2 regions of the Polaromonas sp. P3_A5 genome follow, and region 2 is predicted to be linked to the other one. Evidence: predicted binding sites of a transcription regulator. Region 2 holds the regulator's gene; the other holds the start of a gene.
What was found. The regulator NrdR, encoded in region 2, represses ribonucleotide reductase genes. The targets are predictions, from matches to a motif close to CACNANATNTNGTG.
Positions count from the first base shown of each region.

Region 1: AC1DU8_RS03205 (ribonucleoside-diphosphate reductase subunit alpha) is a predicted target of NrdR. The motif match lies at 6,407-6,420, and genes of this name have one in related genera.

Region 1 is NZ_JBFUGF010000001.1:661,422-676,661, reverse strand. It holds gene ffh (signal recognition particle protein) at 1-986, opposite strand, end outside; gene AC1DU8_RS03230 (cytochrome C assembly family protein) at 1,089-1,889, shown strand; gene AC1DU8_RS03225 (PP0621 family protein) at 1,886-2,128, shown strand; gene AC1DU8_RS03220 (two-component system sensor histidine kinase NtrB) at 2,394-4,109, shown strand; gene AC1DU8_RS03215 (sigma-54-dependent transcriptional regulator) at 4,115-5,563, shown strand; gene ampD (1,6-anhydro-N-acetylmuramyl-L-alanine amidase AmpD) at 5,532-6,149, shown strand; gene AC1DU8_RS03205 (ribonucleoside-diphosphate reductase subunit alpha) at 6,593-9,502, shown strand; gene AC1DU8_RS03200 (ribonucleotide-diphosphate reductase subunit beta) at 9,634-10,857, shown strand; gene AC1DU8_RS03195 (hypothetical protein) at 10,908-11,042, shown strand; gene AC1DU8_RS03190 (histone H1-like DNA-binding protein) at 11,057-11,530, shown strand; gene AC1DU8_RS03185 (DUF167 domain-containing protein) at 11,661-12,014, shown strand; gene AC1DU8_RS03180 (carbohydrate kinase family protein) at 12,097-12,999, opposite strand; gene AC1DU8_RS03175 (DUF3426 domain-containing protein) at 13,018-14,130, opposite strand; gene prmA (50S ribosomal protein L11 methyltransferase) at 14,202-15,092, opposite strand.
Region 2 is NZ_JBFUGF010000001.1:1,410,148-1,425,387, forward strand. It holds gene AC1DU8_RS06830 (pilus assembly protein) at 1-1,445, opposite strand, end outside; gene AC1DU8_RS06835 (pilus assembly PilX family protein) at 1,454-2,137, opposite strand; gene AC1DU8_RS06840 (PilW family protein) at 2,137-3,138, opposite strand; gene pilV (type IV pilus modification protein PilV) at 3,135-3,734, opposite strand; gene AC1DU8_RS06850 (GspH/FimT family pseudopilin) at 3,725-4,351, opposite strand; gene nrdR (transcriptional regulator NrdR) at 4,459-4,908, opposite strand; gene glyA (serine hydroxymethyltransferase) at 5,009-6,253, opposite strand; ZMP/ZTP riboswitch at 6,298-6,427, opposite strand; gene AC1DU8_RS06865 (lytic transglycosylase domain-containing protein) at 6,567-7,451, opposite strand; gene AC1DU8_RS06870 (DUF748 domain-containing protein) at 8,238-12,434, shown strand; gene AC1DU8_RS06875 (DUF349 domain-containing protein) at 12,890-15,240, shown strand, end outside.

The sequences.
Region 1 (15,240 bases), 750 kb from region 2:
AAGCCGTCGCCGGACTTGATCTTGGCGGCGAGCTTCTGGGCAGAGGCCATGTCCACCCCGGCGGCCACCTGCTCGACCAGCGCCAGAATATCGCCCATGCCGAGGATGCGGCCGGCGTGGCGCTCGGCGTCGAACACCTCCAGGCCGTCGATTTTCTCGCTGGTACCGGAGAATTTGATGGGGGCGCCGGTGATCTGGCGCACGCTGAGCGCCGCACCGCCGCGCGAATCGCCGTCGGTCTTGGTCAGGATGATGCCGGTGAGCGGCAAGGCTTCCTTGAAGGCCTTGGCGGTGTTGACCGCATCCTGGCCCTGCATCGCATCGACCACAAACAGCGTTTCAACCGGGTTCAGGATCGCATGCAGCTCCTTGATTTCCGCCATCAGGGCCTCGTCGATGGCCAGCCGGCCAGCCGTATCGACCAGCAGCACGTCAAAGAAATGCTTGCGGGCGTAGTCAATGGCGGCTCGCGCGATGTCGGCCGGCTTCTGGTCAGGCGTGCTGGGAAACCATTCGGCGCCGGCCTGTTTGGTGACCGTCTTGAGCTGTTCAATGGCGGCCGGGCGATAGACGTCGCCTGAAACGGTCAGCACCTTTTTCTTGCGCTTTTCGATCAGGTGCTTGGCCAGCTTGGCGGTAGTGGTGGTTTTACCCGCGCCCTGCAGGCCGGCCATCAGGATGACCGCCGGCGGCTGGGCTGCCAGGTTGATATCGCTCACCCCCTCGCCCATGGTAGCGGCGAGCTCCTTGTTAACGATGCCCACCAGCGCCTGGCCCGGCGAGAGAGAACCCATCACTTCCTGGCCCAGCGCTTTTTCTTTGACCCGGGCAATGAAGTCGCGCACCACCGGCAGCGCAACGTCGGCCTCGAGCAAGGCCATGCGTACCTCGCGCAGCATGTCCTGCACGTTGGATTCGGTGATGCGGGCCTGGCCTCGCATTTCCTTGACGAGACGGGATAACTTGTCGGTAAGAGCTGAGGCCATGGGAAGGCGCCACAAACGCGGCGCAGTTAGGTGGAAAAGAAAGGCTGCAGCGGAAGGCTGCCAGAAAGGGGGGAAAGAGGCAGTAAAGGCTAAACTCTAGCCATGATTTTAGCTTTGAGCGACTGGTGGGGTCTTGCAGCGGCAGCCGGTGCTGCCGTCGCCTACGCTGCATTGGCACTGGGCTCCCCGCGCCTCGGCCCCGCCGCCATCCGCGGCCTGCTGCTGGCGGCCTGGCTGCTGCACGCGCTGGCGCTGGCCGATGGCCTGCTGGGCGAGCCCCCGCGTTTCGGCTTTGCACCGGCGCTGTCCATGACGGTCTGGCTGGTGCTGACCGTTTACGCCATCGAAAGCCGCCTGTTTCCACAACTCCAGGCCCACTGGGCGTTGGCAGGGCTGGGCAGCGCAGCTGTCATCCTGACGGTCATTTTCCCCGGTACCACCTATCACGCCATCGCGTCCCCCTGGCTGCCGTTGCACTGGGCCCTGGGCATCGCGTCTTATGGGCTGTTTGCCGCCGCAGTGGTGCACGGCTGGCTGATGACGCGCTCCGAGCGCTCCATCCGGCTGGCCGCACAAACCGATGCGGGTGTGCCGCTGTTGACGCTGGAGCGGCTCACCTTCCGCTTCGTGGAGGCCGGCTTTGTATTGCTGTCGGCCACGCTGTTTGTAGGCTGGCTGTTCGCCGAAACACTCTACGGGCCCGGCCTGGCCTGGAAATGGAACCATAAAACCGTGTTTTCGGTCCTGGCCTGGCTGACGTTTGCCGGCCTGCTGATCGGCCGGGCGCGCCTCGGATGGCGTGGCCGCAAGGCCGTCCGTGTGCTGTACCTGGGCTCCGGCCTGCTGCTGCTGGGCTACGCCGGTTCGCGCTTTGTACTTGAAGTCATTCTGAGGCGGGCATGAAATACCTTCTGGTCCTGGGATTCGTGCTGGTGGTTTTCTGGCTCTGGCGTCACAACCGCGATGCGGAAAGAAACGATGCGGCGGCTGCCCGTCCCCGCCAGGCACCGGGCCGCGAAACGGCCGTTGCGGAGATGATCGCATGCGATGTCTGCCACGTGCATTTGCCGAAGTCCGACGCCCTGACAGGCGGCAAGGGGATTTATTGCAGTGACGCGCATCGCCACCAGGCAGGAGACTAGGGCCTGCTAACACTATGTTTACAAATGCGAATGGGGTGAAAACGGCGCCAATCAAGGCGCGCGACGAATCCCAGACCGGGAGTCTGGGTGAGGAGCGCAACGCCGAGTGGCGCCGTTTTCACCCCATTCCCTCCGGGTTGCGATCAAAAAGGCCTTGCGCGGCGTTGCAAAGCCTTGACGGGGTCTACCCCGCCTGCGTTTTGCGCCTTGCTCAAGGCCTTTTTGAGCGCAGCGCATCTTGCAAACATAGTGTTAGCAGGCCCCAATGAGCACGCCATCCCACTGGTTTGAAACGGGAGGCAAGGCATCAGGCGCGTGGGAGACCGTGCCCGAACTGGGCTCCTTCGGCCGTTTGTGGCGTGTCTTCATGACGGCACGCGTTGCCATCGCCACGGTACTCGTCATCCTTCAGGCGGTTATCTACGCGCTGGGCAACATCACCAACCGCTGGTCGATTGGGGTATGCATCGCCTACCTGTGCGCCACACTGGCCGTGCGCCTGTGGGCCAAACCGCGGCCACCACGAAGCACCTTTGACGCACAGTGGTTACTGACCATCGGCGTGGACGTCATCACGTTCTCCACACTCAATTTCCTGCAATCGAGCGGCATCAACTACACGCCGCTGTTTGCCCTGCCGGTGCTCCTTGCCTCCATCCTTGGACCGATTTTGCTGGCCTTCGGAACCGCAGCCAGCGTGACCTTGCTGCTTCTGGCCGACGCCTGGTGGAGCTCACTTCAGGTATTGGGCGACTTCAATGCCCGATTCCTCCAGTCGGGCTTGAGCGGTTCCGGTTTTTTCCTGGTCGCGCTGCTTGCGAACCACCTCGCCTTGCGGCTGGCCCGTGAAGAGCAGTTGGCAAAACGCAGCCAGTCCGCCGCGCGCATGCAGACGCAGGTGAACGAACTGGTCATTGAAACCTTGGCCGACGGCGTGCTGGTGGTCGATATCAACGGCATCGTCCGGTCGGCCAATCCGGCATCCAGGCGCCTGCTGGGAGCCCGGGATTCAGTTCGCAGCGCGCCTTTCATCCTCGTCATGGAGGCGGCCTGGTTGCCCCTGGCGGAACTGATGCACAGCACGTTCAGCACGCAAACCCCCCAGGAAGCGGACATCAGCCTTGAATACCCGGGCAGCAATACCCGGCGGCTTCATGTACGCACTCGTCTTGCCGCCTCGAAAAATGGCACCCACGAAAGCCTTTGTGTAATGTTCCTGGAGGACCTGCGTGAAATGGAGGCCCGCGTGAGGACCGAGAAGATGGCAGCCATGGGACGCATGTCGGCCGCAGTGGCACACGAAATCAGGAATCCGCTGGCGGCGATCTCTCAAGCCAATGCCTTGCTGGAAGAAGACCTGCAAGACGAGCCGCACCGCCAGCTCACAGGCATGATCCGGCAAAATGCGCAACGTCTCGCCAGAATCGTCGATGAGGTATTGAACATTTCACGTGCCCAGGCGCACCTGCCCTCGCCACAAACCACCACCCTGGCACTGGACGAAACCGCTCACAAGATTACCGCGGACTGGGCAGGGCAGACTGAAGCGTCCCGACGCATGAAGATCACGGCAGATTCGGGTAATGCCGTTGTGTGCTTTGAGCCCGAGCATTTGCGCCGCCTGATGGTCAATCTGCTGGACAACGCCCTGCGTTATGCCAGCACATCTTCTCACGCCATTGAAGTCTCCACCCAGCTCGTTACGCCCGGGCAGGCCCGTCTGTCCGTATGGAGCGATGGCCAACCCATGGAGCAAACCGTGCAAACACACCTGTTCGAACCATTTTTCTCCTCTGAAAGCCGCTCAAGCGGGCTGGGCCTGTACATTTGCCGTGAATTGTGCGAACGCTATGGCGCCCTGATCGGCTACCAGCGCGTGCAGCGCAGCGGCATTGAGGGAAACGAATTTTTTGTCATATTCGCACCCTCCAGTCCGTCTATGACCTTGCCTGCGGCTTCTTTTGCCACAATGCCAACCTGAAAACCATGAGCACCCCCATTCCCGTTCCCCAGCAGGCACGTATCCTCGTCATTGACGATGAACCGGATTTGCGCACCCTGTATGAACTGACGCTGCTCAGGGAAGGGTATCGGGTGGAGGCAGCCGGTGACCTGCTGCAGGCCCGGGAGCAGCTCAAGGCGCATCACTTCGATGCTGTGATCACCGATATGCGCCTGCCAGATGGCCTTGGCCTCGAATTACTGCGAGACATGATAGACCAGCAAAGGCCCGAACGATGCGTGGTGATTACGGCCCACGGCTCGGCCGAAAATGCGGTGGAAGCACTCAAGGCCGGCGCGTTTGACTACCTCACGAAACCGGTCGACCTCAAACAATTCCGCAGTGTCGTGGCATCCGCCGTGCAGGGTGCCAAGCATCCTGCACTACAGGCCAAAAGCGATCGAAGCGCACCGGAACACGGCACCGCCCCCTCCGCCCAGAAAAAAAGCGGGGACGGCACCCAGATTCTGCAAAAACTGGTGGGTGAATCTGCCGTCATGCGCGCCGTCAAGTCGCGCATCGTCAAAGTGGCGGGAAGCATGGCGCCGGTCCTCATTCAGGGGGAATCGGGCACCGGCAAGGAACTGGTTGCACGCGCCGTACACGGCTGCAGCCACCGCGCGACAGGGCCTTTTGTAGCCGTCAATTGCAGCGCCATACCCGAAAACCTCCTCGAAGCGGAGTTCTTCGGTGCACGAAAGGGCGCTTACACCGGATCAGCGCAGGACCGGCAAGGCTACTTCCAGGCAGCCAAGGGCGGCACCTTGTTTCTCGATGAAATCGGCGACCTGCCGCTGGCCATGCAATCCAAACTTCTGCGCGCCATCCAGGAGCGCACCGTCAGGCCGCTGGGTTCGCCGCAGGAGGACACCGTTGACGTGCGCATCGTCAGCGCAACGCACAAAAACCTGGCGGCGGAAGCCCAGGAAGGAACATTCCGCCAGGATCTTTATTACCGGCTCAATGTGATTGAAATTGCCGTGCCGGCCTTGCGCGAACGCCGGGAGGATTTGCCGGCACTCTGCAATGCCCTGCTGTCAAGAATCTGCCAGGAGTCCGGCTTCAAGATGCCCGAGTTGACGGATGCCGTGATGGAGCAGCTGCAGTCCAGGCCCTTTAACGGCAATGTCAGGGAGCTGGAAAACATCCTGCACCGGGCCGTGGCGCTCGGCGAAGGAAGCGTGCTGCATTTTGATGCGCCGGTCGAAGAGCACGTCGCCGTCCCGGAAAACCTGCAGGATTATCTGGACGGGCAGGAGCGAAACATCCTGACCAAGGTTTTGCTGGAGACCGGCTTCAATCGTACCGCCGCCGCCGCGAGGCTGGGTTTGAGCCTGCGGCAGATCCGCTACCGCATTGCACGCCTGAATATCGCCACGCCGGGCAATGACGACCTGGCCGATGGACTTGACCCTGCTGATGACCCCGCCTGAGAGCCCCAATGCCCTTCCCCGGCCTTTGTGGCAAAACGGCTGGTACCGCTGTGCACGCGCACTGGCTTCGCCCAACTTTGGTCCACGCCCTCCCGGCGCGCAAATCGACCTGATCGTCATCCACTCCATCAGCCTGCCGCCAGGTGAGTTCGGCAATGGCAACGTCGAACGCCTTTTCACCAACCAGCTCGACTGGGAGGCACACGCTTACTTTCAGGGCATTCGCGGCCTGCAGGTTTCATCGCACTTTTTCATCGCCCGAACCGGCGCTCTGTGGCAGTTTGTGAGCTGTGACGACCGCGCCTGGCATGCCGGGGAATCCAGCTACCGCGGACGCACCAACTGCAACGACGATTCCATCGGCATCGAACTGGAAGGCCTTGAGGGAGATACCTTTGAAGCATCCCAGTATGAAACCCTGACCGGGCTATGCGCCTCGCTTCTGCAGCGCTACCCCATTGAGCACATCGCCGGGCACGAGCACATTGCACCCGGCCGCAAGCAGGACCCGGGCCCTGGCTTCAACTGGCCTCTGCTGCAAAACTCGCTGTCGTCACCGGCTAGGTGTTTTCCCGAAATCATGTGACTGGTGCACCTGCACGCACTCACCATTGCGGTGCGTCTTGCTGTTGAAATTTCCGGTTATTTTTACCGCGCCAGCAGTGGCCGGCGCTCTCAACCCAAGCCCGCGAAAAGCCGCGCCACAACGCCGCATCAGCTTCACAAGCCTGATGGCATCAGGCTTTCAGCGAAGTTGAACGAGCCACCATCAAGCCCTGATCGAGGCGTCTGGAATGGGGCCTAAAAAGCCACAAAACGTAACGGTGCATTCAGTCAGCGATACACTACCTGTAGTGGCTTGTATTCCCTCCATACCCTAGGTATAGTGTCTAAGCCCTAATTCAGTTTGATGTAATTTGGGTCAGGAAATGAAGGAGCAGGTTGATAGGCCTGTGCAATACCTCAATATATCCAGAGACCCCCGAACAGCACATCAAACCACCCATAAAACAAAGCAAAGAGGAAGTCATGCAAACTGCACAACACGCGGTGCCCGTCACGTCGAGCGTTCTGGCAAGCAACCCAGCAACCGGCGATACCAACGCGCAAAGCAACCCGCTCGCCCATTACCAGATCATTCGCCGCAATGGCGGCGTGGTGCCGTTCGAACCCAACAAGATCGCCGTGGCCATGATGAAGGCTTTCCTGGCCGTGCATGGCACGCAGGGTGCGGCTTCGGCCAGCGTCCGCGAAACCGTTGACGGCCTGACCCAGGCGGTCATCCGCGCCCTGATGCGTTCGCGCCCAGGCGGCGGAACCTTTCATATAGAAGACGTTCAGGATCAGGTCGAGCTGGGCCTGATGCGCGGCGGCCACCACGAGATCGCCCGCGCTTACGTGCTGTACCGCGAAAAGCGCACGCAAGAGCGCGCACGCCAGCCGCAAACCCAGGCGCCCGCAGCGCCGCTGATCCATGTGACCGACCGCGGCAACCGCGTCGCGCTGGACATCCGCAACCTGCAGGCGTTGATTGAAGCCTCCTGCGCCAACCTGGGCGCGGATATCAAGCCCGACCCGATCGTTGCGGAAACCATGCGCAACCTCTATGACGGTGTGCCCATTGACGAGGTCTACAAGGCGTCCATCCTGGCAGCGCGCACCCTGATCGAGAAAGACCCTGACTACACCTACGCCACCGCACGCCTGCTGATGCACACCATCCGCCGCGAAGTGCTGGGTGAAGAAGTCAGTCAGGAAGACATGGCGATTCGCTACGCCGAGTATTTCCCGCAGTTCATCGCCAAGGGCGTACAAAACGAGCTGCTCGACGAAAAGCTCCAGCAGTTCGACCTGGCCCGCCTGGGCGCCGCGCTCAAGCCCGAACGCGACCTGAAATTCGACTACCTCGGCCTGCAAACCCTGTTTGACCGCTACTTCCTGCACGTGCGCAAACAGCGCATCGAGCTACCACAGGCTTTCTTCATGCGCGTGGCCATGGGCCTGTCGCTCAACGAGATCAACCGCGAAGAACGCGCGATCGAGTTCTATGAAATCCTCTCGTCCTTCGACTTCATGTCGAGCACGCCCACCCTGTTCAATGCCGGCACGCTGCGCTCGCAGCTGTCGTCGTGCTACCTGACGACCGTCGCCGACGACCTGGGCGGCATCTACGACGCCATCAAGGAAAACGCGCTGCTGTCCAAATTTGCCGGCGGCCTGGGCAATGACTGGACGCCTGTGCGCGCCCTGGGCGCCCATATCAAGGGCACCAACGGCGAATCGCAAGGCGTCGTGCCTTTCCTCAAAGTCGTCAACGACACCGCCGTGGCGGTCAACCAGGGCGGCAAGCGCAAGGGCGCCGTCTGCGCCTACCTGGAAACCTGGCACCTGGATATTGAAGAGTTCCTGGAACTGCGCAAGAACACCGGTGACGATCGCCGCCGTACGCACGACATGAACACCGCCAACTGGATTCCCGACCTCTTCATGCGCCGCGTGATGGAAAAGGGCAGCTGGACGCTGTTCTCACCGTCGGACACACCCGACCTGCACGACAAGTTCGGCAAGGACTTCGAGAAAATCTACACCGCCTACGAAGCCAAGGCCGAGCGCGGCGAAATCAAGCCATCCCGCAAGCTGCAGGCCACCGACATGTGGCGCAAGATGCTGTCGATGCTGTTTGAAACCGGCCATCCCTGGATCACGTTCAAGGACGCCTGCAATGTGCGCTCGCCGCAGCAACACACCGGCGTCGTGCACTCGTCCAACCTGTGCACCGAAATCACACTCAACACCAGCGACACCGAAACTGCTGTCTGCAACCTCGGCTCGGTCAACCTCGTCCAGCATCTGAAGGACGGCGCAGTCGACCACGAGAAGCTTAAAAAGACCATTACCACGGCCATGCGCATGCTGGACAACGTGATCGACATCAACTATTACGCCGTCAAGAAGGCCCGCGATTCCAACATGCGCCACCGCCCTGTGGGCCTGGGCATCATGGGTTTCCAGGACTGCCTGTACGAGCTGCGCGTGCCTTACGCTTCCCAGGAAGCTGTCGAGTTCGCCGACAAATCCATGGAGGCTGTCTGCTACCACGCTTACTGGGCATCGACCGAACTGGCCAAAGAGCGCGGTAAATATGCCACGTACAAAGGCTCGCTCTGGGACAAGGGCATCCTGCCGCTGGATACGCTGGACATGCTGGCCGAGCAGCGCGGCGGCTATGTGGAAGTCGACCGCTCCGCCAGCCTTGACTGGGACGCTTTGCGCAAGAAGATTGCCAAAGACGGCATGCGCAATTCCAACTGCGTGGCCATTGCGCCCACAGCCACCATCTCCAACATCATTGGGGTGGATGCTTGTATCGAACCCTGCTTTGGCAACCTGTCGGTCAAGTCCAACCTGTCGGGTGAATTTACCGTCATCAACCATTACCTGGTCCGCGACCTGAAGCGCTTGGGCCTATGGGACGACGTGATGGTGGTGGATCTGAAGCACTTTGACGGCTCCCTGCGCCCGATCGATCGCGTACCGCAGGACGTCAAAGCGCTCTACGCCACGGCGTTTGAGATTGAAACTTCCTGGATTGTCGAGGCGGCAGCGCGCCGCCAGAAGTGGATTGATCAGGCACAGTCGCTCAACATCTACATGGCAGGCGCTTCGGGCAAAAAGCTCGACGACACCTACAAGCTGGCCTGGCTGCGCGGCCTCAAGACGACTTACTACCTGCGCACGCAAAGCGCGACGCACGCCGAGAAGTCGACCGTGACCGCGGGCAAGATGAACTCGGTGTCATCGGGTACCGCGACGGCAGGCGGCGGCATGAGCGCGCTCGAAGCGGCAGCCGCCGCAGCGCAGGCGCAGATGAGTGCATCGCCCGCGACCGACATCAAATTCTGTGCAATCGATGACCCAGGTTGCGAGGCCTGCCAATAAAACACCGAATCGTGCGCTGAGCTTCATCGCACGATTCGATGTAATTGAGCAACACAATTTTGTAGCGATGTGAATGAACACTTTTCATTTTGTATCGCTGCTTTCATAATCCCAAAGTATTGGAAACCTCTATGTTGACCTGGGACGAAGAAGTCAAACCATCTTTGCAAACATCTCACAACAGCGGCTTGCCTGAAGGCCGCTCGATGGAACTTCCGCCTCTTTCTTTGAACACTGCCGAGCAGCCCCAGGCGCAAGTGCGCATGCTCAACGACGGCGCGTTCGCACCTGTGCAAGCTGCAGCACCTTCTACGTCTGCCGCCGCACCCGCCAAGGCACAACGCGTCAAGGCCTCCGACAAACGCATCATTAATGGCCAGACCGACGTCAACCAGCTGGTGCCGTTCAAATACAAGTGGGCTTGGGAAAAATACCTCGCCACCTGCGCCAACCACTGGATGCCGCAGGAAGTAAATATGACGCGCGACATCGCGCTCTGGAAAGACCCGAACGGCCTGACCGAAGACGAACGCCGTCTGGTCAAGCGCAACCTGGGTTTCTTCGTGACCGCCGACTCGCTGGCAGCCAACAACATCGTGCTGGGCACCTACCGCCACATCACCGCACCCGAATGCCGCCAGTTCCTGCTGCGCCAGGCTTTTGAAGAAGCCATTCACACCCACGCCTACCAGTACATCACTGAATCACTGGGCCTGGACGAAGCCGAAATCTTCAACGCCTATAACGAAGTGCAATCGATCAAGGACAAGGACCAGTTCCTGATTCCTTTCATTGAAGTGATTTCCGACCCTCACTTCAAAACTGGCACTACCGAAGCTGACCAGACCCTGCTCAAGTCGCTGATCGTGTTTGCTTGTCTGATGGAAGGCCTGTTCTTCTATGTGGGCTTCACGCAGATTCTTGCCCTGGGTCGCCAGAACAAGATGACCGGCGCCGCCGAACAGTACCAGTACATCCTGCGCGACGAGTCCATGCACTGCAACTTCGGCATCGACCTGATCAATCAGCTCAAGCTGGAAAACCCCCATCTCTGGACGGCGGACTTCAAGGCCGAAATCAAGGCATTGTTCATGAAAGCCGTCGAACTGGAGTACCGCTACGCCGAAGACACCATGCCGCGCGGCGTGCTCGGCCTCAATGCGTCCATGTTCAAAGGCTACCTCCGCTACATTGCCAATCGCCGTGCCACGCAGATCGGACTTGAAACTCTCTTCCCCAACGAGGAGAATCCGTTCCCATGGATGAGCGAAATGATCGACCTGAAAAAAGAGCGTAACTTCTTTGAAACCCGTGTGATCGAGTACCAGTCCGGTGGTGCCCTTTCCTGGGATTGATTGACCAGAAAAATACGCGAGACAAGCGAACAATGATTTCAAGAATTGCAATGACCAGTGACAGCACCGAAGAGTGCGCGTTGGGCTTTGCTCCTGTGTTCGCGGCGCTGGGACCGGTTTATCCGGGGCCCAACGCCGTGAATCGCTTTACGTACTCCAACCGTGAAGTGCTCTTTGCAACGTGATCAAGGAGAAAACTATGGCAACTGCGAAAAAAACTGCGGCTAAAAAAGCTGCTCCAAAGAAAGCCCCTGCGAAAAAAGTAGCGGCTAAGAAGGCTCCTGCGAAAAAAGCAGCAGCGAAAAAAGCTCCGGCTAAAAAAGCTCCAGCGAAAAAAGTAGCGGCCAAAAAGCCAGCTGCGAAAAAATCGCCAGCGAAAAAGCCAGCAGCCAAGAAGGTAGCGGCCAAGAAGCCAGCAGCGAAGAAAGCTGCAGCGAAAAAGCCAGCAGCCAAGAAGGCCGCGAAAAAGGTAGCGAAGAAACCAGCGGCGAAGAAAGCCGCTGCGAAAAAGCCTGCCGCCAAGAAAGCAGCGAAAAAGCCCGCTGCGAAGAAAGCCGCGAAAAAACCTGCTGCCAAAGCTGCGAAAGCACCCGCTGCAGCGGCTGCCCCTGCGGCTCAGACTACTCTGAACCCGCAAGCTGCCTGGCCGTTTCCGACAGCCAGCAAGCCGTAAGCAGTAAGGTAATTCTGCTTAGAGCCCGATATCGAAAGATGTCGGGCTTTTTTCATGGCTGGGCCGTTCCTGAGGCCATCCACAATTGACACCCCTGACCCCTGTTTACCGCCGCCGGACCACTCCAGCCATGAAACCGTTCCCCGCGCTGCCCGAACTTCCTTTTCTGCGACGGGAAAAGAATGGGGACGTTCTGATCGACATCCATGTGGTGCCCAACGCCGCCAAAACCGAGATGATGGGCCTGCATGGAGAGGCCGGCCAGCAGGCGCTGCGCCTGCGGCTGCAGGCACCGCCCGTGGACGGCAAAGCCAATCAGGCGCTGGTGAAGTGGCTGGCCGGTTGCCTCGGCGTTCCGCAGCAGGCGGTCACGCTGGCCCGCGGAGAGGCTTCAAGGCGCAAGCAGTTGCGCGTCAGCGCTGCAGCGGCAAGCCAGGCTGCGTGGAATGAATGGCTGAAAGCACTGGACCACCGCGAGCCATAGCCCCACGTAAAGCGCCGCGAGAAGTAGGCGAAAGGGGGCGTAGCTATTAATTCGATAGCTTCTTGCGCCCGTCCAGTCACGCTCAATCGCCGATTTTCTCTGAATTCAGCGTGTAGTTCTGGCCGCCGCGCGTCGCGATCTTGTGTGCACCTACCCGGTTGCCCAGCGCGGCGCAGCGGTCCAGCGCCCAGCCTTTTTCCAGGCCAAACAGCAAAGCGCCGCGAAAGGCATCGCCGCATCCCGTCGGGTCGACCACAGTTTCGGCTTTCACCGGCGGCACGAGGGTTTTCTCGCCGCCAATCCAGACCTCGCAACCTTCCGCGCCCAACGTCACCACCAGGCCCTGCACCCGGCGGGACAATTCGGCGCATGACAGGCCCGTGCGGTCACACAGCATTTTGGCCTCGTAATCGTTGACGGTCACCCAGGTGGAAAGTTCCACAAAGTGGGAAAGCTCCTTGCCGTCAAACATGGGAAGGCCCTGGCCTGGATCAAAAACGAAGGGGATACCAGCCAGCTTGAACTGCTCGGCATGCTGCAGCATGGCATCGCGCCCGTCAGGCGAGATAATGCCCAGCTTGATGTCATCGCGTGCGTCAATGCGGGTGACATGGGCCTGCATCATGGCACCCGGATGAAAAGCCGTGATCTGGTTGTTGTCCCGGTCGGTCATGATCATCGCCTGGGCGGTGTAGGTGTCGCCCACCTGCCGCACAAATTCCGTGCTGATGCCCAGCGTCTTCATGCGCTCCACGTACTCAGCGCCGTCGCTGCCGACCGTGGCCATGGGCAGCGGCTTGCCGCCAAGCTGCTGCAGGCTGTAGGCGATGTTGCCGGCGCAGCCGCCAAATTCACGGCGCAGCGCCGGCACCAGAAACGACACATTCAGAATATGCAGTTGATCGGGCAGTATCTGCTCCGAAAAGCGCCCCTCAAAGGTCATGATGGTGTCAAACGCCAGGGAGCCACAAATAACAGCAGACATTCAGTTCTCTCGTTTCAATCAGGGGTAAAAAACCAGGACACGATAGCCAGCCACTCGCAAGGGAGCCGCCGGCGCAGAAGACGGCGGCGACGCTGCAGCTGCAGTGTCCGGATCACCGGATATTTTCATGATGACCAGGCCGGGCATTTCGGAGCGGGGGGCCAGGGTCGGCGATTTGGCGCCAAACTGTGCCGGCGTCAGGATGCGGCGCACCACGGCCTGGTCCTGCGAATCGGTCAGGGTCACTTCCAGGGAAGGCATTTCCAGAAGCGTCACACCCGTGTTTTTGAGCGTAAAACTGAGGCGATAGGCATCAGGGCCGATGCGGTTGAAGGTGGAGCTGTCTATGACCAGCGACTCGATATGCCGCGGCGCACGAATGTCACAGTGCAACTGGCCGCAAATACCCTGAAGCGCCGGCACGAGCCGGGGCTCCAGGGCGGCCAGCGTGTCCCTTTGCTGGACAGCCCACTGCAAGACCAGCACGGCCAGCAGCAGCAGGGATAACAAGGCCATAGTCCACCGGGTCAGCGGCCGTTTCCAGAACGCCTTGCGCTTGGCCTCCCGCACAAAAGACACATCGTGCTCCACGCGCGAATCCGGCATGCCGGAGTCCACGTCCGAAAAGGCAAAACTGGAATCATCATCGACCGCCGGACGCACCATCACCGGCCGGCGGGCTGGCGGCTCATCCGGCAACACGCTATCGGGCAGTTCCATCGGATCCTGCTGACGTTCCTGTTGAGCCCGCTTCCAGCGTCCAGGGTCAAAATCAGCCGCACTGTCCTGCGCATCATCGGCAGGGCCAGTGCCGGAAGGCCTTAGCGGCACCCGGTCGGCAAATGACCTGGCCGGCGCCCATTTCTGTGGGTCCGCAGCAGCGGCAACAGCCACGACTGGCGGCGCCGGCGCAGAAGGGACAAATTCCGGCAGCGGCATGGGTTCGGTGTCCGCGACCGCAAACGGTACGGCGGGCACGGGCGATGCCATGTCACGCGGCAGCAGATGCGCGGACGCATCAAAGACTTCAGCGCAATGCCCGCATCGCACCCAGCCCTGTGAGACTTTGAGTTGGTCGGTCACGACTTTGAACATCGTGCCACATGCGGGGCAGCGCGTAATCAGGCTCATTTAGCGCTGTATTGTAGGGGGCTCACCCCCGCTGACGGCCTGAAAACCGCCAGGCACCGGGTTGAGCCGGCTCAGAAGCCGGCGGTCATCAAGATCCAGCCTTCTTGCGCATCGTGCACGGTGAGCTGGCAATAGGGTGCGTAGGCCTCTTTCAGTTCTTCAGCCTGGCGCTCCAGAATGCCGGCCAACACGAGATGGCCGCCCTTTTCGACATGTGCGCACAGCAGCGGTGCCAGCACTTTCAGCGGTGTGGCCAGGATGTTGGCCAGCACGGTCCGGTATTGACCGGACGCCTTGTCGGGCAAGCCAGCGTTGAGCGCCACATGGTTGGCTTCGGCATTGGCGCGCGTCGACTCTACGGCAGCCGGGTCGATATCGACAGCGTCGATGTCCAGCCCGCCGAACTTGGCCGCACCAATGGCCAGGATGCCCGAGCCGCAGCCGTAGTCGAGGACACGACCTAGATCTTTTCCGTCTGAGCCCTGGCTTGCAATCCATCGCAGGCACATGCGCGTAGTGGGATGGGTTCCGGTGCCGAAGGCCAGCCCCGGGTCCAGGCGAATGACTTGTTTGGCCTCGGCAGGCGGCTCATGCCAGGTCGGCACGATCCAGAATTCGGGCGTGATGTCCACCGGGGTGAACTGCGACTGCGTCAGGCGCACCCAGTCTTGTTCCGGCACAGGCTGAACAGCCACCACGCTGCAGCCGGCAAAGAAATCTTGCGCCGCCAGCACACCGGCCGCGTCTCGTGCCAAGGCTTCGGTGGCAAACATTGAAACGATGCGCGAACGCTCCCAACCCGGCTTGGGCGGCGGCATGTCAGGCTCACCAAACAGCGCCTGCTCAGCCGGCGTCTGCGCGTCAGCGTCTTCCACCGACACGCTGAGCGCATCCAGCGCGTCAAGCGCCTCGCTGAGGGTTTCGACTTCATCGACAGGGGCCAGCAGGATCAGTTCAAACATGGTTTAGGCGCACTGGTTGGTTTCGACAATGGCAACCCTTGCAAGCAGGGGCCGCGGAACCGGCTTTGCCGGGCCGCAGGCGCAGCGGCCCCCTCGGGGGGCAGGAAGCTACACGAAGTGAGCGACCGTGGGGGCCACATCCACCGTG
Region 2 (15,240 bases):
GTCTGCAAATTACTTCGAAGGACACCGCCGCTGATATTTTTGGCAAAGGAGCCGGTCATCAGTCCGAATTCGGCAAGGTTGCCTTCACCGTACTCATGCAGCAAGCCGATTGGCTTGAAATTGGCGGACGGATATTGCCTGCAATTTTCGGTACCCAGCAGCGCCGATGCGCAAACCTCGACCCGCACGATAAAGTCAGGGCCAGTGGTGCCAATGATGACTCCCGCCGTGCTCTTTGTGGGATTGCTGGAGCCGGATCCCAATCCGGTGACGCCTACGTTGTTACCGTTGGAGGCACTTTTTTCTCCACTCCAATGGCACTGCCACCGCTCATTGGCATTCCAGAGCTGGTAGTCGCCCTTGGCGATCCGCATCAAGGGCGGGTTGGCATTGGTGTGGGAATCGCCGTTGCCTGCCGTGTTGGTATTGAACGGCGAGTTGGCGGTCAGGTTGTCACCCAGCGTGGTATTGCAGATGGTGGCAGAAGTCTGGGTCAGGTTCTGGATGGTCCATTGCTTGATGGTCAGCGTAGGTGTTCCAGCGGTCGCACCGACATAACCCGTTGGCGTGATCACCATGGTGATCCAGGCAGGGTCTACGGCCACCGCGACACCTTCCATGTATTGGGCTGGCGTGGTCGTGTACACCGCCCTGATCTGGTCGCCGACCTCGACATTGAATGTGGTGGCCTGGGCGACGGAATGCGTCACACAGTTGTACTGAGGGGGGGCATTGGTTGCACCGCCATAGTAAGTTTCAACAAGAGTTTGGCAAGTGGTGGCAATGGCTGCCGCTGGCGCGGTGCCGGGACCGTTCTTGTGAGCCTTATTGGAATTGAACGCAAACTCGATAAGGCGCCGCGCGTTATTGGTGTTGTCGTTGCTGATGACGCTCGAAGCCGCAAGCTGGCTGGCCGTAAAAGGCGTAAGCTGATCCAGGTCGTCGCCCTTGTAATACTTGGCGAATGAATGGGCATCTGTCGGCAGGCTGGTACGCTCCAGAATGGTCAGTGCATTGGTGTCGGTGGAACGCAAGCCGCCGTACAGCACCTTGCGCACCACGTCCATGCGGGTCATGGTGGCCCAGTTCAGGAAGTTGCCGCTCCAGTTGCCCGTGCAATATTTGTCCGTGTTGGTGCTGACGGGCGCAAAGCGGTTTGTCGTGCCGCTGTAGCTATAGCATTTATAGGAGTCGAAATACCCGTAGTAATTGAAGCTGTGCTTGTAGGTGGTTTCGGGGATTCCGTCGCCGTCAAGATCCGAGAACTCGTCATACGCCCGGTAAAAAAGCTGATGGTCTTTCGACATGTTCAGCATGATCATGGGCCTCGGGGTCGAGGTCACGATGTTTGGCGGGATGGCCGGAGTCAGTGCCTGCGCGAATGCCACGCCTTGCGAAGTGAGCGCTGCAAGTAAAAATCCGGCAATAGTAATGATTTTTTTCATGGATTTTCTCACTTCATGTAGGGGCGAAAATAAGTCTGCATCACAACTTCAGTATTGAGATCTGCACCGAAACCACGGGCCGTAATGCGCATGACTTTGTCGTTGCCTGCGGCGAGGTACTCAATCAGGTATTCAGGCTGCCGTGCGACGCCGGCGAATCTCGGGACCCCGGTAAAGGTGCCCAGAGGTACTGCGCCGGTAAAGGTGCAATTGGTGCCGACACCTAACGCATCGCTCGGTTTGGCACTGGGCGAAGCAGGTGGCCCCTCCCAGAGTCCTTTTTTCCCGTTGATGGTCGGCCACCAGGGTTCAGGGTTGGTGACGGTGGTGTAGTTGCTCGTGTCGTAATACGTCCGTTCGAACCGGCATTGCCCTCTGGGGCAGGTATTGTCGAAGTTCGGCGCCCTGGTTGCTCCTCCTACGGGCCTGTCGTCGTTGCGCGCGCACAGGGCATTGGGGAGTACCGTGGGTACAAGCGAACGCAAGTCCCGTTCTGCGTCGCGCAGTGCGGCTTCTGTTGCCTGGCGGGCGACTTCATAGTCGAGTTGATTTCTCGAGAGCGTTTCACCGGTGGTTGCGCGCCGCATGCCGATGGTGCTGAGAATCGTGATGACCAGCAGGAACATCAAGACCACAGGCAGGGACACTCCTCTTTCGAGGCGTGGGGCGGTGATTGGTATGCCGGCTCGCATTAGTAGATACCTGTCAAGTTGTTGCGAATGGCAAACACGCGCTCGTACTTTTTGTAGATAGTGCGGTCCGAGGCCGTATAGGTGACGTTGGCACCCCGGCAATTGGCATAGCTGCGCAAGGAGCCGGCCTTGTCCTGGGTGCGTGAATTTTCCTGCGTGCGGGTCAGCAAACACACCCTGACCGCAGTGACGCGTTGCCACGAGGTCAAATCTCCGACCTTGGGCAATGCGGTCACTTCGGCAGCGGTATGGTAGGTCTCAGGAGACAGGCTGGTTACCCCGGCAGCCACGCCATACCGGATCACCATGTCTTCAATGCCTTCAAAAATCGGTTGATAAACAGTGTCTTCCGGGTTTTTCCCATTGCCGTTGCATCCCAGGCTTTTGGTGTTCACTGTTCGGGTGGTACTGCCGACCCCTTGGGCCGTATAGCTGGTGGCGACCAGGCCAAAGCGGTTGGACACGTAGCGCGGCAGTCCTGCGGTGATCTGGCCTGCATTGTTCGGGTCAAGTGAAACTGCTTGCCTGAGGCAGTCAAACCCATTTCCAAAAGTGCTCGCGTCCAGCTCGGGCATGGCGAAATAGTTGATAACGACCGAGTCTGGTGCGTTGGCTACGGTGGTACCGCAAGTCCTGGTGGTCGGGTTGAATACCGCGCCATCGCATCCAAACAACCCTTGCTCGTAGGCTGGAGCCGTTGAGTTTTTGGTGTTGCTGAACTTGCCCAACAAGTTGGGCGCCGCGGAGGTGGTGGCCATGATCGCGGGATAGAAGCCCGCCATCTGAAGGTCCCGGCCAACCATGTCCAGCGCAAGCTTGCCGGTCTCGTTCAGCATCGCCATATTGGCGGAAGCAGTGGCGGTTGCGCGAGTCCCCAGGTAGGCCGCCGCTGCCGCGAGGGCGAGCACCAGGCTGATGACCAGACTGACCAGCAGTTCGATCAGTGTCAAACCGCGCTGGCGGTAGCGCGCTTGCGCCCTTCCGGTGTGAAGTGTTTTCATGGAATCATCTCTAGATTGGCGCATTGCACGCCGGCCAGGGCGGTAGAGGTGCCCAGCGCTGCGGGGCAGCAGTTTCGCGACGCGATGCCTGTTGTAGTGGCTGTGCACGAATCGGGGGAACGCAGAGTCGTGCCATCCAGGTTGTCCTTGCTATACCAGGCCACTGTCACCAGAAAGCGCAGGTTGGTGCCCTTGGTTCCGGTCGACGTCACGATGCCCACCGCGCCCGGCAGCTGGCTGTTCAGGTCAAGACGCCAGACAGCGAGGTCATAGGCCGCCAGCTCGGTCGGGGTACAGGTTGCAGTGTTGCAATCTTTGGCCGGGTTCAGGTAGGTTGGGGTTCCATCAATGGATGCACGTTCGGCGGCATAGGTCCGGGAGAAGCTGTAATCAGTCTCGACCGCACTGGCATTTGCCCTGATGCGGTCCGCAAAGCCGCTGATGCTGGACGACAGTGCTGACCGCACCCATCCGGTTTGTTCAAATTTGAGAGAGGCTGTCTGCATGCCAACCATGCCCAGCACACCGATGGAAAGGATAAGCATGGCGATCAAGGCCTCGATCAGGCCTGCACCTCGCTGGCGACTTATGGACATGCACTGACTCCCGCATATTGTTTAACGCTCACTCGACCTGCAGAACTGATACAAATAGACCGGTAGTGCGGACTGCTGGTGTTTTCCAGGATATAGGCAAGCGTGAAGTTGGATTGAATACCCGCAGCGAGCCCTCGCGAGTCAAAGGTCATGCGCCGATCCGATCCGCTAGAGGCCAGCTCAAAGCTTTCGTTGCCGGTCTGGCGCACGGAAATCAGGCTTGAACCGACTGTTGTCGGGTTGTTTTGGGTAGCACTACAGCTGGGGTTGGAAAAAACTATCCAGCCAGTCTGCCAGTTGCTCCCTGCGGTTGCACACGTGGGGGTACCGCCGGTCAATGCGTTTGACGTATTGGTTGACATGCAGATGGTGACGCAGTTATTTCTGCTGATCGCCTCAACCCGCGCACGCGATATGTCATTGGTAAATTCGGCTGCGATGGCGCCAGCCTGGTTTCGCACCACAAACTGCCTCAAATTAGGCAGCCCTATGGCCAAAATCATGGCTAAAACAGCAACTGTCACCATGATTTCGATGATGGTGAAGCCTGCGTTGCAAGCGCGCGGGGCCGCTTTGGCTGGGCGGCGTAAGGATGTTGAGCACACGGTCATTCGCATGTCGTGAGTATAGGAACCGGGTTTGTCGCGCGAGGCTCCGGCTGTCGGACTCTGGCTACCACTAATCTGGTAGCGGACAGGACGCTTTTCTGCGCCGCGAGCGATTTCTACCGCCGGACCTCGTCCACCAGCGTCTTGAACTCGTCAATATCCTCAAAGCTGCGGTAGACGCTCGCAAAGCGGACATAGGCGACCTTGTCGAGCTTGCGGAGTTCACGCATGACGAGCTCGCCGATACGGTTGGACGGCACTTCCCGCAGCCCCAGGCTCAGGAGCTTTTCCTCGATACGTTCAACCGCCGAGTCGACCTGCTCGGTGCTGACGGGCCGCTTGCGCAGCGCCAGGTTCAGGGACGCCAGGACTTTGCTGCGCTTGTACTCGATGCGCCTGCCGTCCTTCTTGACGATGGACGGGAAGGTGACATCGGGCCGCTCATAGGTTGTGAAGCGCTTTTCACACGCGCCGCACTGGCGGCGGCGGCGTATGAACTCGGCGTCTTCACCCACCCGCGTCTCTACGACCTGGGTTTCAAGGTGGCCGCAAAAAGGGCATTTCATCAGGGTTGGTCCGGGTTTGAAGGCATAAATCGGCCTCCAGCCCAATCAGGACATGCGCGGGTAGCTATCAAAATCATAGTGTCCGCGCTGCCCGTCATGATTAGCGGTAGACCGGGAAACGGCTGGTCAGGGCGTGGACCTTGGCACGGACCGCTTCAATGTTGGCCGCGTCGCGCGGGTTGTCCAGCACGTCGGCGATCAGGTTGGCCGTGATGCGGGCTTCTTCGTCCTTGAAGCCGCGGGTCGTCATGGCCGGGGTGCCGATGCGCACGCCGCTGGTGACCATCGGCTTTTCCGGGTCGTTCGGGATGGCGTTCTTGTTGATCGTCATGTGGGCGCTGCCCAGCACGGCTTCGGCTTCCTTGCCGGTGATGCCCTTGGCGCGCAGGTCGACCAGCATGACGTGGCTTTCAGTACGGCCGCTGACGATACGCAGGCCGCGCTGCGTCAGGGTGTCGGCCACGATCTGCGCGTTTTTCACGACCTGCTGCTGGTAAGCCTTGAACTCGGGCGCCATGGCTTCCTTGAAGGCCACGGCCTTGGCTGCGATCACGTGCATCAGCGGGCCGCCCTGCAGGCCTGGGAAGATGGCGCTGTTGATGGCTTTTTCGTGCTCGGCCTTCATCAGGATGATGCCGCCGCGCGGGCCGCGCAGGCTCTTGTGTGTGGTCGACGTCACGATGTCGGCGTGCGGCACCGGGTTGGGATACACGCCTGCGGCCACCAGGCCGGCGTAGTGGGCGATGTCGACCATGAAGATCGCGCCGACGGCCTTGGCCACCTTGGCGAAGCGCTCGAAGTCGATGCGCAGGCTGTAAGCCGACGCGCCCGCGATGATCAGTTTGGGCTTGGTCTCGTGAGCCTTGCGCTCCATTGCGTCGTAGTCGATCTCTTCCTTGTCGTTGAGGCCGTAAGAGACGACGTTGAACCACTTGCCGCTCATATTCAGGGCCATGCCGTGCGTCAGGTGGCCGCCTTCGGCCAGGCTCATGCCCATGATGGTGTCGCCGGGCTTGAGGAAAGCCAGGAACACGGCCTCATTGGCTGAAGCACCGCAATGCGGCTGCACGTTGGCGGCCTCGGCGCCGAAGATGGTTTTGATGCGGTCGATGGCCAGCTGCTCGGCCACGTCCACGTGCTCGCAGCCGCCGTAGTAGCGGCGGCCGGGGTAGCCTTCGGCGTATTTGTTGGTGAGCTGCGAGCCCTGCGCGGCCATGACGGCGGGCGAGGCGTAGTTTTCGCTGGCAATCAGCTCGATGTGGTGCTCTTGCCGGGCATTTTCAGCCTGGATGGCGGCGAAGATTTCGGGATCGGTTTGTTCGACCAGGATGTTGCGGTGGTACATGGCAGTCCTTAAAGACGTGGTCCCTGCTATTCAATGAATGAAACAAGGGCTGCCCAGGCGAACGGCTGAACGCTTCGGCCCAACGGCTTTCAGCGGTGCGCTTCCCAGTGGTGTCCCACGTCAGCTCCAATGGTTGCGAAAACCTTGAGCCTATCGCCAGTCGCGCACCTCGCTAGTGTAACTGAGCGCGCCTAAAACCTGCCGCCTCCGGGGTTCTTCACCTGCAGCCCGAAAAGCAAAAAGCCGGGGCGCTGGCAGCGGCCCGGCTTTTTGGCAGTGCATGGGGTGAAAAGGCCCCCACAAAGCGGCCGAATCAGGACTGGTTCAGCAGCGCCACCTTGTCAGGCGTCTTGCCATCAGCTTCGGGTGTGGCCGGCAGGGAGGCCGGTACCGGGCGCGACGTGCCACCGGGTGTGGTGAAGAAAGGCGAGGGCGCACCGCGCTTGGAGGCAGACGCCACCACGGCCAGCAGGCGGGCATGTTCGCCCATCACCTTGCCGGCGTACCCGCCGTCGTCGTCCATGTTGGCTGCGCCCACATAGTATTTGAGGCCGCCCTCGACAGAGCCGGCGCGGGCGATGCATTCCTGCAGCACCTTGACGCCTACGCGCAGGTTGGTCACCGGGTCAAACGCCGCCAGCTTGCCGCCGAAGTTGTCGTACTTGTCGTGGTGCACCTTGGTCATGACCTGCATCAGGCCCTGGGCGCCGACCGGGCTTTGCGCAAACGGGTTGAAACCGGACTCGATCGCCATGATGGCCAGGATCAGGGTGGGGTCGAGCTTGGCTTTCTGGCCGATCTCGAAGGCCTCGGCCACCAGCACACTCAGCGGCTCGGGCGCGACGCCGTACTTCTTGCTCAGCCAATAGGCCACTGCCGCCTGTTGGGCGGGCAGGTCTTTCGGGTTGGACGCCGTGGCGCGCTCAATAGCGGCCGGCTCGGTAAAACCGATGGCAGCCTCCTGGCGCTGCTGCAGCCAGGTCATGAGCTTGAATTCACCGGCCTGACGCAAGTCGGGCCGGGCTGTCAGGGTGATCACCGCAAACACGACCGCCAGGCCCAGAAGGGCGAAGCTGTTGTGGGTAATCTCGAAAAAGCCTTGGGAGATGTCATCAACAATGTTTGAAACACTGCTTCGCACATTCTTGATGTGTGCGTTGACATTCAGGTTAAGGCCGAATTGTCCTAGCGCTGTCATAGCACTCCTTTCTACGCTTGCAGGCCCTTTGGGGGCCAGGCAGGCTTTGATTGGGTCGCCATCAAACCAAGGCAAGCCTTGTGGGTGTTGACCCTTGTTTGACGTTGCCGGCTTCTTTGAGGAATAGGGCAGCGGGTTCGGGTTGTCCCTAGGATTCGTGGGACTGGCGGGATTCTATGGGGTTGGTTAATAACCTGTCAATAATAACAAATCAATTCTTTATATCAAAAAGTCAAATAAAAACCTTGATTTCCGGCAAAACCGGCCTGAATCAAGGTGTTTACGGGCTTTATTTGAGATGGAGCTCTAAGTTAAGTTTTGCCTCTAAAAAGCGCGATCAGCCTTTCGCGGCTGCGGTTGTAGGCCGTTTTCCATGTTGCATGTAGTCGCCGGATCGGCGCCTGCGGCCGGCCTGGGTTGCCTGGGAGCACACAAAAAGGCATCGGCAATCACATCCTGCGCTGTGATTGAAAAGATGGTCTTGCTTGCGGGACGGCAGGGGTTTAACCTGCAATTGCGTGTTCACTCACGCATCAACCGGGTAACCAACCCCGGAAAATCTGGAAGCAATCACTTGCTTTCATCGCACTGGAGACGATAACTCTCTTCTTTGCGGAACCCCGACGGCATGAGCATAAACGCCCGCCGTCAACCCCGGTCGGTCTAACTGCCCGGGGTTTTTTCTTTTGAGGCGCCGCTTTTCACAGGCTTCAATGCCCTTCGATTGACCGTCTTTTTCAAATAAATCATTGACCTGGCGGCCCCGGCGCTAAAAACTCGACGGCTATGGCAATCAAAGATTTGAAGAAAAAATGGCAGGAATTCAACTGGCGCGAGACCAATTGGCGGGAAATCGGCAAAACCCTGCCGGCACGGGCGGCCGCTGTGGGCCGGTCGCCGCTCTGGCAGCGTCGCGCGGCCTGGGCGGTGGGCAGCTTGGTGGTGTTGTGGGTGGTGGCCTATGCGGCCGTGCCGCCCATCCTGAAATCGCAACTGGAGAAGATCGCCTCTGAAAAGCTGGGCCGGCAGGTCACTGTGGGCGAGGTCGACTTCAAGCCCTGGTCGCTCGAACTGACTCTTCGCGACCTGGCCATCGCCCGTGCCGGCCCTGTGGGTGGCGCTTCGGCAGCTTCTCCCCAGGCAACGCCCCAGTTTTCCGTCAAGCGCCTATATATAGATGCAGAGCTGGAGTCCCTGCTTCGCCTCGCCCCAGTGGCCGACGCTGTTCAGGTGGACGAACCCATCGCGTTTCTTACCCATCAAGGTGAGGGCCGTTACGACACCGACGACATCCTGGAGCGCTTCAAAACACCCGCAGATGCCCCTGCCGGCGACCCGCCGAAGTTCGCGGTCTACAACATCGTCGTCAGCGGCGGGCGCATGGACTTCACCGACCAGTCCGTCGGCAAGACCCATGAACTGCGGGAGCTGGGCCTGTCGGTGCCTTTCCTGAGCAACCTCAAATCCCAGCGAGAGGTCAAAACCTCGCCGCACCTGGCCTTCAAGCTCAATGGCAGCAGCTTTGACACCGCTGCCGAAGGCACGCCCTTTGCCCAGACCCACAAAACCGACGCCACCTTCACGCTGCGCGGTTTTGACCTGAACCCTTACCTGGCGTACTGGCCGGCGAGCCTGCCCGTCAGGCTGCAAAGCGCGGTGCTGCATGCCGACGCCAAAGTCGCGTTTGAGCAGACACCCGCCACGGTGGTGCGAATTTCCGGAACCGTGACGGCGGAAAAGGTTCGTGTGCTGGCCGCGCAAACGGTCGGGCAGTCGCCGGCTGTGGCGCCGGCGCGGGCTGCAAAACCCGGTGCATCCGGCAAGCGCGCTGCAGACGGCGAAGCCCAGCCACCGGCCCGCGCCGACTTGCTGGCCTTTGAGCGCCTGCAGATCACGATGGACGACGTGCGCCCGCTGGAGCAGTTCGTCAAACTGTCTGCGGTGGAGCTCACGGCCCCCACGTTGTCCCTCGCCCGGGACCGGGCAGGGCGGCTGAATCTGCTGTCGCCTGCGCCGGATGCTATTAAAAAAGGAGCTGGTGGCGCACAGCCAGAAAGGGCTACAGGCCAAAACTCTTCCGATATTCAAGCCCAGGCACCTGCCGGTGCGGCTTCGGCTGGCGCCCCGGCGTCTGCACCTTCAACTAAAACCACGCCTTCGTCCGCCCCCTGGAAAGTGCAGATCGCCCGCGTGGCGGTGCGTGCCGGCCGTGTGAACTGGCTGGACGAATCACTGGCCTCACCCGCTGACATCCGCCTGGCTGGGCTGACGCTCGATGCCTCCGGCATCGCCATGCCTTTTGCGGCTAACGCGCCCCTGCGGTTCAATGGTTCGCTGGGACTGGAGCCAGCAGCCATAGCGCCGGCACCCGCGCCGGCAAAAACCGGCGCCAAACAACCGGCCAAAACATCGGCCTCATCTGCGGCATCCACTGCGCAAGCGATTGCAACACCGGCGCTGCTCACCTTTAGCGGCACAGCCACCGACCAGGCCGCCCAGGCTACGGCCACCGTGGCCGCCTGGCCCCTGGGCATGGCCGCCAAATACGTCGGCCAGTTCCTGCTGCCGGCGCTGAACGGGCAACTGGACGCCCAGCTCGGCGTGAACTGGCAGGCGCCCAGCGGTGACAAGCCGCAGCAGTTGCAGGTCACCGCCCCGCAACTGGCTGTCAGCGACATCCTGCTGGCGCAGGGCAAGGTGTCGCTGGTGTCCGTCAAGCGTGTCGAACTCGCGCAGGTTGACATCGACGTGACAGGCCAGTCCTTCAAGGCCGCCAAAATGCAGCTGGACCAGCCCAAGGCCAAGGTTGACCGCGACACCGACAAGCGCTGGATGTACCAGCGCTGGATGGCGAGCCCGGGCACCGCAACGCCGGCGCCGCCCCCTACCGACGCGGCAACACGCGCGGCGGCGCCTTCATGGGCCGTGGCCATTGCCGATGTGCAGCTGGACGGCGGCGCCATGTCGTTTTCCGACCAGTCGGGTAGCAAGCCGGTGGCGTTTGAAGTGACCGCCGCCAAAGCCCAGCTGGGCGGACTGGTGCTGGACGACAGGCCGGACGCCAAAGCGCAAGCCGCCAAACCCATGCCGCTGACCGCCTCCCTGCGCCTGGCCACCGGCCGGTTTGAACCCGGCAAGGTCGACTTCAACGGCAATCTCGGCTTGAGTCCGGTGCAGGCGCAGGGCCGGCTGGTGGTCGACAGGCTGCCGGTGCAGGCCTTCGAGCCCTACCTTGCCGATGTACTCAACATCGAACTGCTGCGCGCAGATGCCAGCTTCAAGGGGCGCGTGTCTTACCGGCAGACACCGGCCGGCCCGCAGGCGCAGGTGGCCGGTGATGTGTCGCTGGAAGAGTTCCGCGCCAACACGCTGGCGCCCAGCGAAGACCTGCTCGCCTGGAAGGCCCTGAACCTGCGCGGCCTGAATGTGGCGCTGGACCCGGCCAAGGCCACCCGGGTGGACGTGCGGGAAACCGTGCTCACCGACTTCTTTGCACGCGTGATCATCCTGCCCGATGGCCGCATCAATCTGCAGAACCTGGTGAAGCCCGGCAAAGACGCCGTGGCCGCCAGTGCGGAAGGCGGAACGGCCACCCTGGCCCTTTCGCCATCATCGGCGTCATCTTCACCGCAAGCTTCATCTGCTACTGAAACGATAGCTTCCGGCGCACAACCATTGCGGTCCAGTGGCCCAAAAGGCTCAAAATTCGTGTCCGCGGCACCGGTCAGCCCGACGGCCCCCGCCGCGGCGGCTGGCGGCTCCCCGCCGCCCATCGTCAACTTCGGCCCGATCAGCCTGATCAACGGCAAGGTGTTGTTCTCCGACCGTTTCGTCAAGCCCAACTACTCGGCCGACCTGAGCGACCTGACCGGCAAGCTCAGTGCTTTTTCATCGGTGGCGCCCACCGTGCCGGGTACCACGGCCACCGTGCCCAACATGGCCGACCTCGAGCTGCGCGGGCGCGCCGAAGGCACGGCTTCGCTGGAAATCCTCGGCAAGCTCAACCCGCTGGCCAAGCCGCTGGCGCTCGACATCAAGGGCAAGGTGCGCGACCTTGAGCTGCCGCCGCTGTCGCCGTACTCGGTCAAGTACTCGGGTTACGGCATCAACCGCGGCAAGCTCAGCGTGGACGTGGGCTATGTGGTGCAACCCGACGGGCGGCTTACCGCTACCAACAAGGTCATCCTGAACCAGCTCAGCTTTGGCGACAAGGTGGAGGGCTCCACGGCCAGCCTGCCGGTCAAGCTGGCGGTGGCGCTGCTGGCCGACCGCAACGGCGTGATCGACATCGACCTGCCCATCAGCGGTTCGCTCAATGACCCGCAGTTCAGCCTCGGGCCCATCATCGTCAAGGTCATCCTCAACGTGATCGTGAAAGCCATCACCGCGCCTTTCAGCCTGCTGGCGAATGCGCTGGGCGGCGGCGGGGAAGAACTCAGCACCGTGGGCTTTGCCGCCGGCAGCGCCGAGCTGGGCCCGGAGGCTAAAGCCGGCCTCGACAAGGTGGCCAAGGCGCTGGTTGACCGGCCATCGCTGCGGCTCACCGTGGTGGGCACCAGCAGTGTCGACGCCGAGCGCGACGGTTTCAAACGCGAGCGGCTCGACGCCCTGGTGCGCGCTGAAAAGCGCCGCGCCACGGCCAAAGAGGGCGGCACCGCGACGGCGGCAGTCAGCATCAGCCCGGCCGAATATCCGGCCTTGCTCAAGGAAGTCTATAAACGCGCCGACATGCCCAAGCCGCGCAACCTGGTCGGCCTGGCCAAAGACCTGCCCGTGCCCGAGATGGAAAAGCTGCTGCTGGCCGACATTAAAGTGAATGACGACGCCATGCGCGAGCTCGCCGTGCAGCGCGGCGTGGCGGTGAAAGACTACCTGGCTTCGCGCGATTTACCGCCTGAAAGGCTCTTTCTGGGGGCCGCCAAAGCCGTGCCGCCGGAGGCCAAATGGACACCGCGCGCGGAGCTGAATTTGGCGATGCCTTAGAGCCTGTTCATGATCTATTTGAGGCCACGTTGGGGTGCAATCGGGATGAGTTGGTGGCCCGGATCCCGCCGCATGGGCTACTGCCCATGCAAGGGAACGGGGCGCCAAATCGCCCGATTTCACCCCAACCCGAAGGGCAGGCATTTTTTCGGGCGGTCTGCGGCGTTGCGCTGCTCGCCAATAGCGGGGCTATTGGCAGCGCACCGCGCCTTGCATCCCATCCCGAAAAAATGCCTGCGTGGCCCCAAATAGATCATGAACAGGCTCTTAAAACAGCGAAAATAGCGTCAGTGCTTTATTGATAAAGCTTTTATGGGGCCTTTGGGCCTGGGCGCGCAACACGGGTTGCGGCGCCGGCCCCCCATCCAATCCAACACCCGCTGCCGCCCGCAAAGTCCTCCATTCCCCGGGGAGCCTTGCGGCTGGTGGCACTTATTTTTTGACCTTGCGTTCCCATGTTTAAATCTTCCAAACCTGAAACCCCCGCCGTGAAAACGCCCACCACCAAGCAGGCTGAAGCCCATCCGCTGGACGGCCTGACCGGCGGCGCTTTCTCTGCGCCCACATCCGGTGAACGCACGGCGCGCATCCGCACCTGGCTGGCGACTGAGCCGTCGGCAGAGCAGATGGCCGAGGTCTATAAAGACCTGGCCAACCGCGACAAGGGCGCCGCGAAGCCGCTGAAAGAAAAGCTCGACGAGCTCAAGCGCAGCAAGGGCCAGGAGGCCGTGGCCGCCGAGTGGGCCGACAAAGCCCAGGCGCTGCTGGCCGTGCCCAAGCTCAACTTGGCCGACGCCCTGGCCTGGCAGCGCGACGCCGCCAAGGCCGGCGCGCCGCTGTCCAAAGAGCCATTGGCCGGTTTGAAAGTGCAGCTGGCCGACCGTGTCAAGACCATTGAAGACCTGCAGCACCGCACCCAGGTGCAGCGCGAAGCCGCCGTGCTGCTGGCCCAGCGCACCGAAGTGCTGTCGCTCAAGCCCTGGCGTGATGCCGAAGCGGCTCTCGAATCCCTGCGCGGTGACGTCACGCACTGGCAGTCGCAGGCCGATGACATCACGCACGACGCCAATTGGGCCAGTGTGGACGCCAAGTTCCCTCCGCTGCTCGACGCATCGCGCGCGCAGCTGCTCGCCGTGTGGGAAGCCTTTCAAGGCGCGCTCGCGCAGGCCCAGAAGGCTGCTGAAGATACGGCGGCGCCGCTGCCCGCAGTGCCGGTGTGGGCCGACGAGCTGCGCGCCGCGCGTGGCCTGCCCCCTGCAGCGGGTGAGCAGCCTGCACGTGCGCCCAAGGCCAAGATCGACCCGGCCGTGCTCAAAGACATGCGCGAAAAATCGTCGGCCATCGTGCAGGAAGCGCTGGCACGGCTTGAGCACGAAGTCACCGAAGGCCATGGCAAGTCCACCCCCAAGGTAGCGGCCGACCTGCGCCATGCGCTCAAGGAACATATCCGCAACATCGACAGCAAGCTCGAAGCCGCCGCGCACGCCGCATTGACGGCTGCCGGCGAACTCGAAGGCTGGCAGCGCTGGCGCGCCGACCAGATCCGCGAAGAGTTGGTCGTGAAAGCCGAGGCCCTGGTGGCCAAGCCGCTGGGCGGACGCAAGCAACAGGAAGCCCTGCGCGCCATGCGCGAGCAGTGGAAGACCAGCGACCAGGGCGGCACGCCCAACCACGCGCTGTGGAAGCGTTTTGACGATGCCTGCAACGAAGCGCACAAGGTTGTTGAGGCCTGGCTGGAGAAGGTCAAAGAACAAAGCGAAACCGTCAAGGCCGAGCGCAAGCTGCTGATCGACGAAGTGCTGGCTTGGGCCGAAGCCAACAAGGGCAACACCGACTGGAAGCACCACATCCGCAGCCTCAATGGCTTTGTCGAAAAATGGCGTGAAGCCGGTCATCTGGGTGAAAAGGCGTTTGCCGAAATCCAGCCGCAATGGAAAGCCGCGATGGACGCCGCAGACGCTCCGCTGACCGCTGCGCGCCACGACAGCATTGCACGCCGCAAGGCCATGATTGAAGAAGCCAATGTGCTGGGCGCCGAGCCGATGTTGCGCATCGACGCCGTCAAGTCGCTGCAACAGCGTTGGCAGCATGAAGCGCAGGCCGTCCCGGTCGAGCGCAAACAAGAGCAAAAGATGTGGGATGCCTTCCGCAAACCCATCGACGATGCCTTCCAGCGCAAGACTGCCGAACGCGAAAAAGCCGCTGCGGCGCTGGGCGAATACGACCGCATGGTGCTGGACGCCTCCAAGGCCGTTGAAGCTGCCACCGCCAGCGGTGATGTGCAGAAAATCCACGCGGCTGCCAAGGCACTGGAAGCGATTGTGCGCGGGCAAGTGCCTGTGCCTGCACCGGTTGCTGCTCCGGCGGCAGCGTCTGTTGAGGCTGCACTGGCCGATGCGAATGCCGCGCCGGTTTCTACGCAAAATGAAGCTGTAGCGCCCGCGGAGCCTGCGCAAGCAGCTACTGAAAACGTAGCAGATGCACCTGCTGCCACGGAAGCCGCCAGCGAAGCGGCGGCCACCGAATTTGCCGAATCCAGCGAGCCGGCGAGTGCGCCTGCCGAACCGGCACCCGCGCCCAAGCCCGCACCCAAACCCGTGGTAGCACGGCGCGGCGACGACCGCCCGGGCATGAAGAAACCTGAGCCCGCAGCGGCCGGACGCGGCGGCAAGTTTGGCGACCGCAAGGATTCGCGCCCGGGCAGCAAGCCCGGCGGCCCGCGCCAAAGCACAGACAACAAGTTTGAGCCTTATCGTGAAGGCCGCGATGACCGCGGCCCGCGCGGCGCTGACCGTGGCGACCGCAA